One region of the Actinomadura sp. 9N215 genome, then DNA from elsewhere that is predicted to be linked to it. Evidence: predicted binding sites of a transcription regulator. Region 1 holds the regulator's gene; the other holds the start of a gene.

Region 1 (7,061 bases):
CATGTTGGTGAACTTCTCCACCCACGTCTCCAGCGGGACGCCGTACTGCAGGCTGATGGAGATCGCCATGGAGAAGGCGTCCATCACGCCGGCGAGGGTGGAGCCCTGCTTGCCGAGCTTGAGGAAGACCTCGCCGACGCCGTCGTCCGGGTAGGACGACGCCGTCATGTAGCCCTCGGCGCCCGCGACGGAGAACCGCGTGACGGTCGCCGGACGCTGCTTCGGCAGCCGCCTGCGGACCGGACGCGTCGCCCCGGCGGCCTCCGCCGGCGCCTCCTTGGCCTCCTCCTTCTTCCCGGCGGCCGACAGCGGCTGGCCGACCTTGCAGTTGTCGCGGTAGATCGCCAGGGCCTTCAGGCCGAGCCGCCACCCCTCGAAGTACACCTTCTCGATGTCCTCGACGGTGGCCTGCTCCGGCATGTTCACCGTCTTGGAGATCGCGCCGGACAGGAACGGCTGGACGGCCGCCATCATCCGGACGTGCCCCATCGGGCTGATCGCCCGCTCGCCCATCGCGCAGTCGAACACCTCGTAGTGCTCGGTGCGCAGGCCGGGGGCGTCCACGACGTGGCCGTGCTCGGCGATGTACTCGACGATCGCCTCGATCTGCTCCTGCTGGTAGCCGAGCATCTCCAGCGCGCGCGGCACCGTCTGGTTGACGATCTGCATGGACCCGCCGCCGACGAGCTTCTTGAACTTCATCAGCGCGAGATCCGGCTCGATGCCGGTGGTGTCGCAGTCCATCATCAGGCCGATCGTCCCGGTCGGCGCGAGCAGCGAGGACTGGGCGTTGCGGTAGCCGTGCTTCTCGCCGAGCTTCAGGCACTCCTGCCACTGCTTCGCCGCGGCCGCGTGGATCGTCTTGTCCATCGCGTCCAGCGTGCGGATGCCGTCGTTGGCGGCGGCGTGCTTGCGCATAACGCGCTTGTGGCCCTCGGCGTTGCGCGCGTAGCCCGCGTACGGGCCGACGACGCTCGCCATCTCCGCGGACCGCCGGTAGGCGACGCCCGTCATCAGCGACGTGATCGCCGCGGCGAGGGTCCGTCCGCCATCGGAGTCGTAGGCGTGGCCCGTCGCCATCAGCAGGGCGCCGAGGTTGGCGTAGCCGATGCCGAGCTGCCGGTAGTCGCGGGTCGTCTCCGCGATCTTCTCCGTCGGGAAGTCGGCGAAGGTGATCGACACGTCCATCGCCGTGATGATCAGCTCGGTGAGCTTGACGAACCTCTGGACGTCGAACGTCCCCTCATCGGTGAGGAACTTCAGCAGGTTGATGCTCGCCAGGTTGCAGGACGAGTTGTCCAGGCTCATGTACTCGGAGCACGGGTTGCTCGCGGTGATGCGCCCGGTCTCCGGGTTGGTGTGCCAGTCGTTGATCGTGTCGTCGTACTGGATGCCGGGGTCGGCGCACTCCCAGGCGGCCTTCGCCATCAGCCGGAACAGGTCCTTGGCCTTGACGGTCTCGACGACCTCGCCGGTCATCCGGGCGCGCAGGCCGAACTCGGCGTCCGACTCGACGGCGTGCATGAACTCGTCCGACACCCGGACGGAGTTGTTGGCGTTCTGGTACTGGACGCTGCCGATGTCCTTGCCGCCGAGGTCCATGTCGAACCCGGCGTCCCGCAGCGCGCGGATCTTGTTCTCCTCGCGCGCCTTGGTCTCGATGAACTCCTCGACGTCGGGGTGGTCGACGTCCAGCACGACCATCTTCGCGGCCCGCCGCGTCGCGCCGCCGGACTTGATCGTCCCGGCGGACGCGTCGGCGCCGCGCATGAACGACACGGGGCCGCTGGCCGTCCCGCCGGACGAGAGCAGCTCCTTGCTGGACCGGATGCGCGACAGGTTCAGGCCGGCCCCGGAACCGCCCTTGAAGATGACGCCCTCTTCCTTGTACCAGTCGAGGATCGACTCCATCGTGTCGTCCACCGACAGGATGAAACACGCGCTGACCTGCTGCGGGGACTTCGTGCCCACGTTGAACCAGACGGGCGAGTTGAAGCTGAAGAGCTGGTGGACCAGCGCGTACTTCAGCTCGTGGTCGAAGATCTCGGCGTCCTGCTCGGTGGCGAAGTAGCCCTGCTTGAGGCCCGTGTCCGCGTACATGCGGACGACGCGGTCGACCAGCTGCTTCAGGCTCCACTCGCGCTGCGGCGTGCCGACCGCGCCGCGGAAGTACTTGGACGTGACGATGTTGACGGCGTTCAGCGACCAGAAGTCGGGGAACTCGACGCCGCGCTGCTCGAAGTTCACCGAGCCGTCGCGCCAGTTGGTCATGACGACGTCACGACGTTCCCAGCGCAGCTCATCGTACGGATGCACGCCGGGCGTGGTGAAAATGCGCTCGATCTTCAGCCCCTTGCGGCTCCCCTTGCCGCGCCGTGCCGCCGAGCCGCTCACCGTCTCCGTCATGACCTTCCCCCTCTCGGGCCCACCCGCCGGGGCCCTGTTCAGGAACAACCCTGCCGCCGCGTGGGGCATGCCCCGCGCGGAGACGCTCTTACCTGTGCTGATGTGTTTTCGGAACCCGCCTTACCGAGGCGGTCCCGGCTCCCCCGAGAAACCGGCCTTGCGCAGTGTTTCGATCTCCTTGGCGAAGTCGTCCAGCGACTCGAAGCCCCGGTAGACCGAGGCGAATCGCAGATAGGCGACCTCGTCGAGCTCGCCGAGCGGCCCCAGGATCGCGAGGCCGATCTCGTGCGAGGGGATTTCCGCGGAGCCGGAGGATCTGATCTCCTCTTCGACCCGCTGCCCCAGCTTCGCGAGCGCGTCCTCGTCGACCGGGCGGCCCTGGCAGGCCCTGCGCACACCGGCGATGATCTTTTCGCGCGAGAACGGCTCGGTGACCCCGCTGCGCTTGGCCACCATGACGAGCACATTCTCCTGCGTCGTGAATCGCCGGCCGCATTCGGCGCACGAGCGGCGACGCCGAATGGCGCCCCCGTCGTCGGTCGAACGGCTGTCGATCACTTTGGTGTCAGGGTTGCGACAGAACGGGCAGTGCACGTTGGATCCCTCCCCTGACGATAACGCTTCACACCGCTGAACGATTCCATATATAGGTGAAGTACATCGGTGTGACTACTAGATGTTGTGGTCCAACGGTACGACTCGCCGCAGGCGTACGCAACCTGAACCGGCGCCTCATGGATCACATCCGCCGCGTACGACCAGGTCAGGACGATCATCCGCGATTTCGTCCCGGGCGTGTCGTCACACGGAGCCCCGCATTGAACACAGAGCGTCAGATCGCCCCTCCAGACAGCGGGCATACCGCCCACAACCCCGACGCGGTCGGCGTTTCCGAGGGCCGCGCGCAACCGTCCACGACGCTCGTGCCGGGCGGCGGGTCAGCGGGCGGGGAGGCGGATCTCTTGGCCCGGCTGGACGGTCGGATCGCCGCCGAGCCCGTTGAGATCGATAATGCGCTGGACGACGACGCGGGGATCGGCTCCCGGGTCGGCGTCGGCGGCCAGGTTCCAGAGGGTGTCGCCGGGTTCGACGACCACCGTTCTGGACGGCCCGGACGGGTCGGTGCGAGTCTCGCGGCCCCCGGCCGAGGCGCCGGGCCCCACGCTCAGCCACAGACCCACGAGCGTGACGGTCGCCGCGAACAGGACCAGGACGGCGCGTCCGCGGCGGGTCAGGCGGATCGGGGCACGGTCACTCTGGGGTGAACCCGGCATCTCTCCCCTCCTCGTCGTCGAATGCATTTTCGATCGAACGCCTGTACGATGTTCTACCAGGAGGCGCCGACAAAAAGCGAGCACCACTTCGAACAATTGTTTGATCATTGCGCTCCGACGCGATAGGTTCCATGACAAGGAGTGACCGATCGAGGCGCCGGGAGGCGACAAGCGATGAGCAAGGTCCGGGAGCTGCCAGACGGCCCCATGGACGAGTCGGGGCTGACGCAGCGGCAGCGCATGGTCCTGGAGGTGATCCGCGACTCGGTCCAGCGCCGTGGGTACCCGCCCTCGATGCGCGAGATCGGCGAGGCCGTGGGCCTGACCAGTACGTCCAGCGTGTCGCACCAGCTCCGGGCGCTGCAGCGCAAGGGTTTCCTGCGCCGCGACCCCAACCGGCCGCGCGCGGTCGAGGTGCGGGTGCCGGGCGCCACGCCGGTGCGGACGGACGACGAGGCCTACGAGGCGGCCGGGGGGCAGCCCTCGTCGGCGCAGCCCACGCCCGCCTACGTGCCGCTCGTCGGACGGATCGCCGCAGGTGGGCCGATCCTGGCCGAGGAGGCCGTGGAGGACGTGTTCACCCTGCCGAAGCAACTCGTCGGCGAGGGCACGCACTTCCTGCTGAAGGTCACCGGCGACTCGATGATCGACGCGGCGATCGCGGACGGTGACTGGGTCGTCGTCCGGCAGCAGCCGGTGGCCGAGCAGGGCGACATCGTGGCCGCCATGATCGACGGCGAGGCGACGGTGAAGACGTTCAAGCGCCGGGAGGACGGCCACATCTGGCTGCTCCCGCAGAACCCCGCCTACGAGCCGATCCCCGGCGACGAGGCGACGGTTCTCGGACGCGTCGTCGCGGTCCTCCGCAAGATGTGACCCGCGCGCGGCCCCGCGAACCCGGGGCCGCGCGACCGGGCCGGTCGTGGTCTCGTCCCTCAGGCCCGGTGGGTCCCCCCGGCCAGACGGACGGGTGTCGTCAACGCTTCGGGATTCGTCAGCGCTTCGGGACGATGTTGACGATCTTGGGCGCCCGGACGATGATCTTGGCGATCTCGGCGCCGCCCAGCGCGTCCTGGATCTTGGTGGACGCCAGCGCCAGCCGCTCCAGGTCGGCCTCGGCGATGCCCGGCGCGACTTCCAGCCGGTCGCGGACCTTCCCGGCGACCTGGACGACGCACGTCACCGACTCCTCCACCAGCAGGGCGGGGTCGGCGGACGGCCAGCCCGCGCGGATGACCGGGGCGGTGCGCCCCAGCAGCTCCCACACCTCGTCGGCCGTGTAGGGCGCGAACAGCGACAGCATGATCGCCATGGCCTCGGCCGCCTCGCGGACGGCGGGATCGGCGGCGCCGGGCCCGGAGTCGACCGCCTTGCGGGTCGCGGTCACCAGCTCCATGATCCGCGCGATCGCCACGTTGAACCGCTGCGTCTCGACCAGGGTCGTGGCCTCGTGGATCGTCCGGGCGGTGACGCGGCGCAGGGCCGGGTCGCCGGACGCGACGTCCACGCCCGGCGGGGACGCGACCTCGGTGGCGATGCGGTGCACGCGGGACAGGAACTTCGACATGCCGTGCGGGGACACGTCCGCCCAGTCGATGTCGTCCTCCGGCGGCCCGGAGAACAGGATCGCCAGCCGGACGACGTCCACCCCGAACTCGGCGATCTGCGCGCCCAGGTCGACGCCGTTGCCCAGCGACTTCGACATCGCCTTGCCCTGGTTGATGACCTGGCCCTGGTTCAGCAGCCGCCGGAACGGCTCGGTGAACTCGACCATGCCCATGTCGTACAGCACCTTGGTGAAGAACCGGCTGTACAGCAGGTGCAGGATGGCGTGCTCGACGCCGCCCGTGTACTGGTCGACCGGCATCCACCGGCGGACCTGGTCGACGTCGAACGGGCCGCCCTCGTAGCCGGGCGAGCAGTAACGGAAGAAGTACCAGGACGAGTCGACGAACGTGTCCATGGTGTCGGTGTCGCGCCTGGCGGGGCCGCCGCACTTGGGGCATTCGACGTTCACCCAGTGGGCCGCGGCTGCCAGCGGCGACGTGCCCTTCGGGGCCAGGTCGGAGCCACGCAGCCCCTCGGGCAGCGTCACCGGCAGCTGGTCGTCGGGGACGGGCACCTCGCCGCACGCCTCGCAGTGGACGATCGGGATCGGGCAGCCCCAGAACCGCTGCCGGGACACCAGCCAGTCGCGCAGCCGGAAGTTCACCGCCGCGCGGCCCGTGCCGCGCTCCGCCACGATCTCGATGATGCGGGCGATGGCGTCGGCCTTGGTCAGCCCGTCGATCGGCCCGGAATTGATCAGGCGGCCGTCGCCGGGCGTCGCGATCCCGGTCTCGGCGGGATCGTCCTCGCCGGTGTCCACGACGATGCGGACCGGCAGCCCGAACTTCATCGCGAAGTCCAGGTCGCGCTGGTCGTGCGCGGGCACGCCCATGATCGCGCCGTGTCCGTAGTCGGCCAGGACGAAGTCCGACGCCCAGACCGGGATGCGCTCGCCCGTGACGGGGTTGATCGCGTACCGGCCCAGGAAGACGCCGGTCTTCTCGCGCTCCGTGGACAGCCGCTCGATGTCGCTCTCCCGGGAGGTCTCCTCGCGGTAGGCCTCGAAGGCCGCCCGGCGTTCCGGTGCGCAGACCTCCTCCGCCAGGGGGGCGTCCGGCGCCACGACGAAGAACGTCGCGCCGAACATGGTGTCCGGCCGGGTGGTGAAGATCGTCACCGGCTGGTCCAGTCCTTCGATCACCACGTCGATGTCGGCGCCGGTGGAGCGGCCGATCCAGTTGCGCTGCATCAGCAGGACGCGCTCGGGCCATTTGCCCTCCAGCTGCTCCATGTCGTCCAGCAGCCGGTCCGCGTACTCGGTGATCTTGAAGTACCACTGGGTCAGGACGCGCTTCTCGACCAGCGTCCCGCAGCGTTCGCAGTGCCCGCCGACGACCTGCTCGTTGGCGAGGACGGTCTGGTCCTTCGGGCACCAGTTGACGTGGCCGCCCTTGCGGTACGCCAGGCCGCGCTCGTAGAAGCGCAGGAACAGCCACTGCGTCCACTTGTAGTACTCGGGGTCGGACGTGTGCAGCCGCCGCGTCCAGTCGAACGACGGCGCGTAGCGGTGGAACGACGACGCCTGCGTGTCGATGTTGGCGTACGTCCACTCGGCGGGGTGCGAGTCGCGCTTGATGGCGGCGTTCTCGGCGGGCAGGCCGAAGGAGTCCCAGCCGATGGGGTGCAGGACGTTGAAGCCGCGCTGGAACCAGTACCGCGCGGGGACGTCGCCGATGGCGAACGCCTCGGCGTGGCCCATGTGCAGGTCGCCGCTGGGGTACGGGAACATGTCCAGCGGATAGCGCCGTTCCCGGTCGTCGTCCTTCTCGTCGG
Region 2 (7,061 bases), on a different contig from region 1:
GCCCGTCGCGCACTTCACCGCCGTGAACCACTCCCAGGCCGAGCTGCGCAACCTCATCGGCCGGTTCGCCGCCGCGGGCGTCCGCAACATCCTCGCCGTGCGCGGCGACCCGCCCGGCGACCCGATGGGGGAGTGGGTCAAGCACCCCGACGGCGTCGAGTACGCCGCCGACCTCGTCCGGATGATCCGCTCCTACGGCGACTTCAGCGTCGGCGTCGCCGCGTTCCCCTACAAGCACCCGCGCTCGCCCGACGTCGAGAGCGACACCCGCCACTTCGTCGAGAAGTGCCGCGCCGGGGCCGACTACGCGATCACCCAGATGTTCTTCCGTGCGGAGGACTACTTCCGCCTCCGCGACCGCGTCGCCGCCGCAGGATGCGACGTGCCGATCCTGCCCGGCATCATGCCCGTCACCCAGATCAGCACGATCGAGCGGTCCGAGCAGCTGTCGGGCGCGCCGTTCCCGCCCGAGGTCAAGGCCCGCTTCGACGCCGTCGCCGGCGACCCGGACGCCGTGCGCCGCCTCGGCATCGAGCACGCCGCCGCGCTCTGCCAGGAACTGCTCGACCAGGACGCGCCCGGCATTCACTTCATCACGTTCAACAAGTCCACCGCGACGCGCGAGGTCTACGGGCTGCTGGACGCCGGCGAGTACGGCGCCAGGGGCAGCGTCCCGCCCATGACCGCGTAGCGGGGGCCGCCGCCCGGGAACTCGAAGTCCGTCAGCAGATCGACCATGCCGACGGAGCGGTAGAGCGTCCTGGCCGGGGTGTCCGGCCGCCGGTCCAGCGTCGACAGCACCACGGTGCGCTCCTGCCTGCCCTCGCACAGCGCGTTCAGCAGCGCCCGGCCGAGGCCCCTGCCCTGCGACTCCGGATGGACGTGCAGCTCCGCGACCTCGAACGTGTCCTCCAGCCAGCCCTCCGCGTGCTCCGGCCCCTCCCGGTCGCTGAGCGCCTGGAAGACGACGTCGTGCCACCACTGGCCGCGCGCCCCATGGAACCCGTAGGCGAACCCCTGCACCGGCCCCGTCAGGACGGGAAGCGCCCCGCGCCGCTCGACCACGAACGCCCGGAACCCCGAATACGAGGCGTGCCGTTCCATGATGGTGTGGCGGCCTGGAAGCTGCTCGTTCGGCGGTTCCATGGCGGCCGCGTAGACGTCCAGCATGGGGCCGAGCCTGCGCAGGAACGCCCGCTCGTCGATCTCGCGCAGCTTCGGGTCCCTCACTCGACAGAGAGTAGACCGGGCGGTGCCCCGCCGTATGACGGAAAGCCGATCACATGCGCGGGGCGTCGCGCCAGGGCGTCAGCGGCCGTCGAGGGCCCGGCGCACGGACGCGTCGTCGCGCGCCACGACGGCGGTCTCGCCGTTCAGGACGATCGGCCGCTGGATCAGCACCGGGTTCGCCGCCATGAGCTCGATCCAGCGGGCCCGGTCGCGCGCCAGGTCCTTCAGGCCGAGCTCCTTCGCGACCGGCTCGTTCAGGCGCGCCACGTCCCACGGCTCCGCGCCGATCCGCTTCAGCACCGCGTCGAGCTCGTCCGCCGTGGGCGGGTCGTCCAGGTAGCGGCGCTCGGTGTACGCCACGCCCGCCTCGTCCAGCGCGGCCTTGGCGGCGCGGCTCTTGGAACAGCGCGGGTTGTGCCAGAGCTCCATGGTCATTCCACCTCCGCGGGGGTGCCCCCGGTGATCCTCAGCAGTTCCTCGTACGACGTGGGGAAGACGGTGTGCGGATGCCCGCCCGCCGCCCAGACCTCGTCGTACTTGTCCAGCCAGACGTCCACGAGCGTACGGATCGGCGCCGGGTGGCCCAGCGGCGCCACCCCGCCGATCGGCTGCCCGGTCGCCGCCCGGACGAACTCCGGCGACGCCCGCTTCACCTTCGCCGCGCCCACCAGCGCCGCGACCTTCGCCGTGTCGACCCGGTGCGCGCCGCTCGTCATCACCAGCAGCGGCGCCCCGTCCGCGTCGAACACCAGGCTGTTGGCGATCGCGCCCACCTCGCAGCCCAGCTGCTCCGCGGCCGCCTGCGCCGTCGGCGCCGACTCCGGCAGCTCCACGACGGACCCCGCCGCGCCCTGGTCGAGCAGCGCCTTTGCCACGATTTCGGTATTCGGATGCATGGGTAGCACTTTAAGGTGCAGGTCATGCGAGGGAGATCGATCGACGTGCGGAAGAGCGCGGTTTTGCTGACGGCAGCCGTTCTCCTGACGGCCTGCAACGGGACGGACAAGGCGGTCGCTCCGGCGGCGAAGCCGTCGGCCAAACCGACGACGCCCACGCCGACCCCCACGCCGACGCCCACGCGCCGCAAGCTGAAGCCAGGCGCGAAGGGCGACGACGTCAGGGCGCTCCAGCGCCGCCTCAAGGAACTGAGCTACGACCCAGGAAAGGTGGACGGGAAGTACGGGACGTCCACCCAGCTGGCCGTATGGGCGTTCCAGGCCGTCCACCGCATGAAGCAGAAGGGCACGCTCGGCACGTCGTTCTGGGAGGCTCTGGACAACCCCGAGCAGCCACGCCCGATGGCCAAGAAGCGCGAGAAGGACCGCGTCGACGTCGACCTGGAGCGCCAGTACCTCGTCCTCTACGAGGACGGCCGGCCGCGGCTCATCACGCACATCTCGTCGGGCTCCGGCGAGTACTACTGCGCCAAGGACCGCGGCGCCAAAGTCCCGCGCTGCCGCTACGCCACCACGGGCACGGGCGACTTCCGCACGGGACGCCGCGCCTCCGGCTGGGAGGTCTCGCCCCTGGGCCGCCTCTACAACCCGATCTACTTCAACGGCGGAATCGCCTTCCACGGCGCCCTGGACGTGCCCAGATACCCTGCCTCGCACGGCTGCGTCCGGCTGCCGATGCACATCGCCGAGTACTTCCCCGGACTCCTCGGAACGGACGTCCCCGTGCACGTCAGACGGCCCGGCTGAGACCCGTCGCACCCTGCTGTTCTCTTGCCGCTATGCCCGCTGACCTGCGGGATATGACACCCGTTCGAACACGTTGACGAATCGTCGGCAGGACGGTTTACTGGGTGGTGCGTCGAACTTATGTTCGACGTGGTGCGGGACTCGCGGCCCGTGCCAGGGCGACGTCCCCGCCGGGAGCGGTATTCCGGCGGGACGGACGGCCGGGCGGAGTGAGGGGAAGCTCTCCGCCCGGCCGGCCCGAGCCCGGAAGGAGGCAGAAATGTCCGGAACGATGACCGCACGCGGAATCCACTCCGCCGCCCAGTCCGTCCCGCCGCCGAGCCCGCGCCACCGTCCGATGCCCGCGCCCCGGCCGGCGCACACGGCCGTCGGCCAGATCCACGCCGCCCGCATGGGCCTCGCCGAGGCGGCCGAGGCGACCTCACCCGCCGTCCGCTACGTGTGCGCCCATCTGGCCGCGCTGCGCGCCGCCGCCGCGGTCCTGGCGTCCAAGGAACCCCTGGAGACCCATCGCCGCGGCCGTCCCCGCAGCGTCTGGGTCCTCCTCCCCGAGGCCGATCCGGCCCTGCGCGAATGGGCCGCCTTCTTCGCCGCCGGCGCCGACAAGCGCGCCGCCGCCGAGGCCGGCCTGCCCCGCGCCGTCACGCCGCGCGAGGCCGAGGAACTCCTGCACGACGCCGGGGTCTTCGTCTCCCTCGTCGAGGACACGCTGGGCGTCACCAGCCAGCCCACCCTGCCCATCCCCGAGGCCAGCTGACCCCCTCCCGAGGCGATCCCCCTCCCCGGGACCGCCTCCCCGGTGGCCGGGGCCGCCGAGTACGGCCGCCCCGGCCGCCGCCAACCCCGGGTCGATCGCGCCGGCGGCGGCCGCGACCCCCCGAGCCGGCCCCGCCGGCGCGATCCCACCGCCCTGCCCGGGCCTCTCATCTGCTTCGCCCGCCCCCATTGGTGCCGGGGGTGGGCTTTCGCGCGTCCGGCTGGTATCAGGGGGGTGGGCGACGCCCACCGGAACCGGGTGTCGTATTCATAGAATCTGCCGACATCCAGGGAGTCGCCGTGCCCGACCGAGATGCCCTCTACATCGATGGCGAGTGGACGAGCCCGAGCGGCCGCGGGGTCATCGCCGTCGAGAATCCCGCGACCGAGGAGACGCTCGGGACGGTGCCGGAGGGGACGCCGGACGACGTCGACCGGGCCGTGCGGGCGGCGCGGGACGCGCTGGCGGCGTGGTCGGCGACGTCCTACGAGGAGCGTTCGGAGTACCTCCGGCGGCTGCACGACGCGCTGGCCGCCCGCGAAGACGAGATCGCGCGGACGATCGCGGGCGAGGTCGGCACGCCGATGCGGATCGCGACCCGGATCCAGGCGCGGCTGCCGCAGCTGGTCGTCGCCGGGTACGCGGAGCTGATCGCCGCCGGCGTGCCGGAGGAGCGCGTCGGGAACTCGCTGGTGGTGCGGGAGCCCGCCGGGGTCGTCGGCGCGATCACGCCGTGGAACTATCCGCTGCACCAGATCACCTGCAAGCTCGCCCCGGCGCTCGCGGCCGGCTGCACGATCGTGATCAAGCCGAGCGAGGTCGCGCCGCTGGTCTCGTACCTGCTGCTGGACGCCGTCCACGAGGCGGGGCTGCCCGCGGGCGTCGTCAACCTCGTCCCGGGGTACGGGCCGGGCGCCGGGGAGGCGCTCGCGGCCCATCCGGAGGTCGACATGGTGTCGTTCACGGGGTCGGTGCGGGCCGGGTCGCGCGTCGCGGAGCTCGCCGCCGGGACGATCAAGAAGGTGGCGCTGGAGCTGGGCGGAAAGTCCGCGAACGTGATCCTGGACGGCGCCGACGTGAAGACCGCGGTGAAGGTCGGCGTGGCCAACGCGTACCTGAACGGCGGCCAGACGTGCACGGCCTGGACGCGGATGCTCGTCCACCAGGATCTGTACGCGGAGGCGCTGGAGCTGGCCAAGGGGTTCGCCGAGGGGTTCGCGCCCGGGGATCCGCTCGACCCGTCCACGAAGCTGGGCCCGATGGTGTCCAGGACGCAGCTGGAGCGGGTGCGCGGCTTCATCGACACGGGCGTGTCCGAGGGGGCACGCGTCCTCACGGGTGGGAGCGGTGCGCCGGACGGGTTCGACCGCGGGCACTACGTCGCGGCCACCGTCCTGGCCGACGTCGACCAGGACGCGACGGTCGCGCAGGAGGAGATCTTCGGGCCGGTGCTGTCGGTCATCCCGTTCCGCGACGAGGACGAGGCGCTCCAGATCGCGAACAACTCCCGCTACGGTCTCGCGGGGGGTGTGTGGGCGGCGGAGCAGGATCGGGCGCTCGCGTTCGCCCGCCAGGTCAGGACGGGTTCCATCGACGTCAACGGCGGCGCGTACAACCCGATGGCGCCGTTCGGCGGGTACAAGCAGTCCGGGCTCGGCCGCGAGATGGGCCGGTTCGGCCTGGACGAGTTCCTGGAGACCAAGTCCATCCAGCTCTGATCCCCGCTGAGGAGAACCGCTCATGGTCAAGGCCGTCGTCGTCAAGGCCGTCGTCGCCGTCGAGCCGGACGCGCCGCCGCGGGTCCGTGAGATCGAGCTGCCCCCGGTCGGCCCGGGGGACGTGCGGGTCCGGGTGGCGGCGGCCGGGGTGTGCCACTCCGACCTGTCGATGATCAACGGGACGCTCGCGCCGCGGTTTCCGCTCGTCCTCGGCCACGAGGCCGCGGGGACGGTCGCGGAGGTCGGCGCGGACGTGGCGAAGGTGCGTCCCGGCGACCGGGTCGTCCTGAACTGGGCGGCCGCGTGCGGCGAGTGCTGGTTCTGCGGTCAGGACGAGCCGTGGCTGTGCAGCGCCGTGGAAGGGGCCGTGAGCCCTCTGTCCGGGGCGACGCTGGACGGTGAGGACATGTACGCCTGCATGGGCGTCGGTGGTTTCGCCGAAGAGCTGGTCGTGCCGGAACGTTCTGTTGTGCCTTTGCCTGCGTCCGCTCCGCTCGACCTGGGGGCGCTGCTGGGCTGCGCTGTGCTGACGGGTATCGGCGCCGTCCGCAACACCGCGCAGGTCCGCGAAGGGCAATCGGTGCTCGTCATCGGTCTCGGCGGTATCGGACTGTCGGTCGTCATGGGCGCCCGTCTGGCCGGGGCCGGAACCATCATCGCCGTCGACCGGGGCACGGAGAAGCAGGCGCTCGCTGAGGCGGCGGGCGCCACGCACTATCTGGAAGGCGACCCCAAGCTGTCCAAACAGGTCCGTGCCCTGACGGAAGGACGCGGCGCCGACCACGCCTTCGAGTGCGTCGGCAAGGCGGACCTGATCCGGACGGCCTGGCAGTCGGTGCGCCGCGGCGGGCAGTGCACCGTCGTCGGCGTCGGGGCCCGCGACGACGCGGTCACGTTCAACGCGTTGGAGCTGTTCCACTTCAACCGGCGGCTGACCAGTTCGGTGTACGGGTCGTCCGATCCCGACAGGGACGTCCCAGGGCTCGCCGAGGAGATCGAGGCGGGACGGCTCGACCTGTCCACGCTGGTCACCCACCGCATCGGCCTGGACGGCGTCGCCGCCGCGTTCGACCGGATGCGGGCCGGGCACGGCGCGCGTTCCCTCATCGAGATCGCCCGATGACCATGGAGCTCGCTCGATGCATCGTGATCGCCCCATGCATCGGGATCGTCCGATGAGCGAGGCGCCGCCCCTCGCCGGTCTGCGCGTGGTCGAGCTGTCCAGCTTCGTCGCCGCGCCGCTGGGCGGGATGACCCTCGCCCAGCTCGGCGCGGACGTGATCCGCGTCGACCCGGTGGGCGGCGGCCCCGACATCGACCGCTGGCCGCTCGCCCCGTCCGGCCGCAGCCTCTACTGGGCGGGCCTGAACAAGGGCAAGCGATCGGTGACGGTCGACCTTCGCTCGCCGGAGGGACGGGACCTGGTCGCCGGCCTCGTCAAGGAGTGCGGTGTCGTCCTGACCAACGCGCCGCCGCGTGATGGCCTGACGTACGAGGCCCTGCGGGAGGCGCGCCCAGACCTGATCCACGTCCAGTTGCAGGGACGCCGGGACGGCGGCAACGCAGTCGACTACACGGTGAACGCCGCCATGGGGTTCCCGTCGGTCACGGGCCCGTCCGACCAGGCGACCCCGGTGAATCATGCGCTTCCCG

What was found. Region 1 encodes LexA, which represses DNA repair genes until DNA is damaged. Its sites were predicted from a motif close to TCGAACANNTGTTCGA; they were not measured.
Region 2: the regulator LexA is predicted to act here: its motif matches at 3,046-3,061, upstream of ACH34T_RS28695 (SAV_6107 family HEPN domain-containing protein).

The regions. Positions count from the first base shown of each region.
Region 1 is NZ_JBIRBA010000022.1:136,543-143,603, forward strand. It holds gene ACH34T_RS31295 (vitamin B12-dependent ribonucleotide reductase) at 1-2,406, opposite strand, end outside; gene nrdR (transcriptional regulator NrdR) at 2,527-3,000, opposite strand; gene ACH34T_RS31305 (LysM peptidoglycan-binding domain-containing protein) at 3,345-3,680, opposite strand; gene lexA (transcriptional repressor LexA) at 3,855-4,556, shown strand; gene leuS (leucine--tRNA ligase) at 4,675-7,061, opposite strand, start outside.
Region 2 is NZ_JBIRBA010000019.1:167,918-174,978, reverse strand. It holds gene metF (methylenetetrahydrofolate reductase [NAD(P)H]) at 1-691, shown strand, start outside; gene ACH34T_RS28715 (GNAT family N-acetyltransferase) at 628-1,230, opposite strand; gene ACH34T_RS28710 (arsenate reductase family protein) at 1,309-1,665, opposite strand; gene ACH34T_RS28705 (YbaK/EbsC family protein) at 1,662-2,126, opposite strand; gene ACH34T_RS28700 (peptidoglycan-binding protein) at 2,151-2,933, shown strand; gene ACH34T_RS28695 (SAV_6107 family HEPN domain-containing protein) at 3,193-3,690, shown strand; gene ACH34T_RS28690 (aldehyde dehydrogenase family protein) at 3,990-5,408, shown strand; gene ACH34T_RS28685 (Zn-dependent alcohol dehydrogenase) at 5,431-6,531, shown strand; gene ACH34T_RS28680 (CoA transferase) at 6,584-7,061, shown strand, end outside.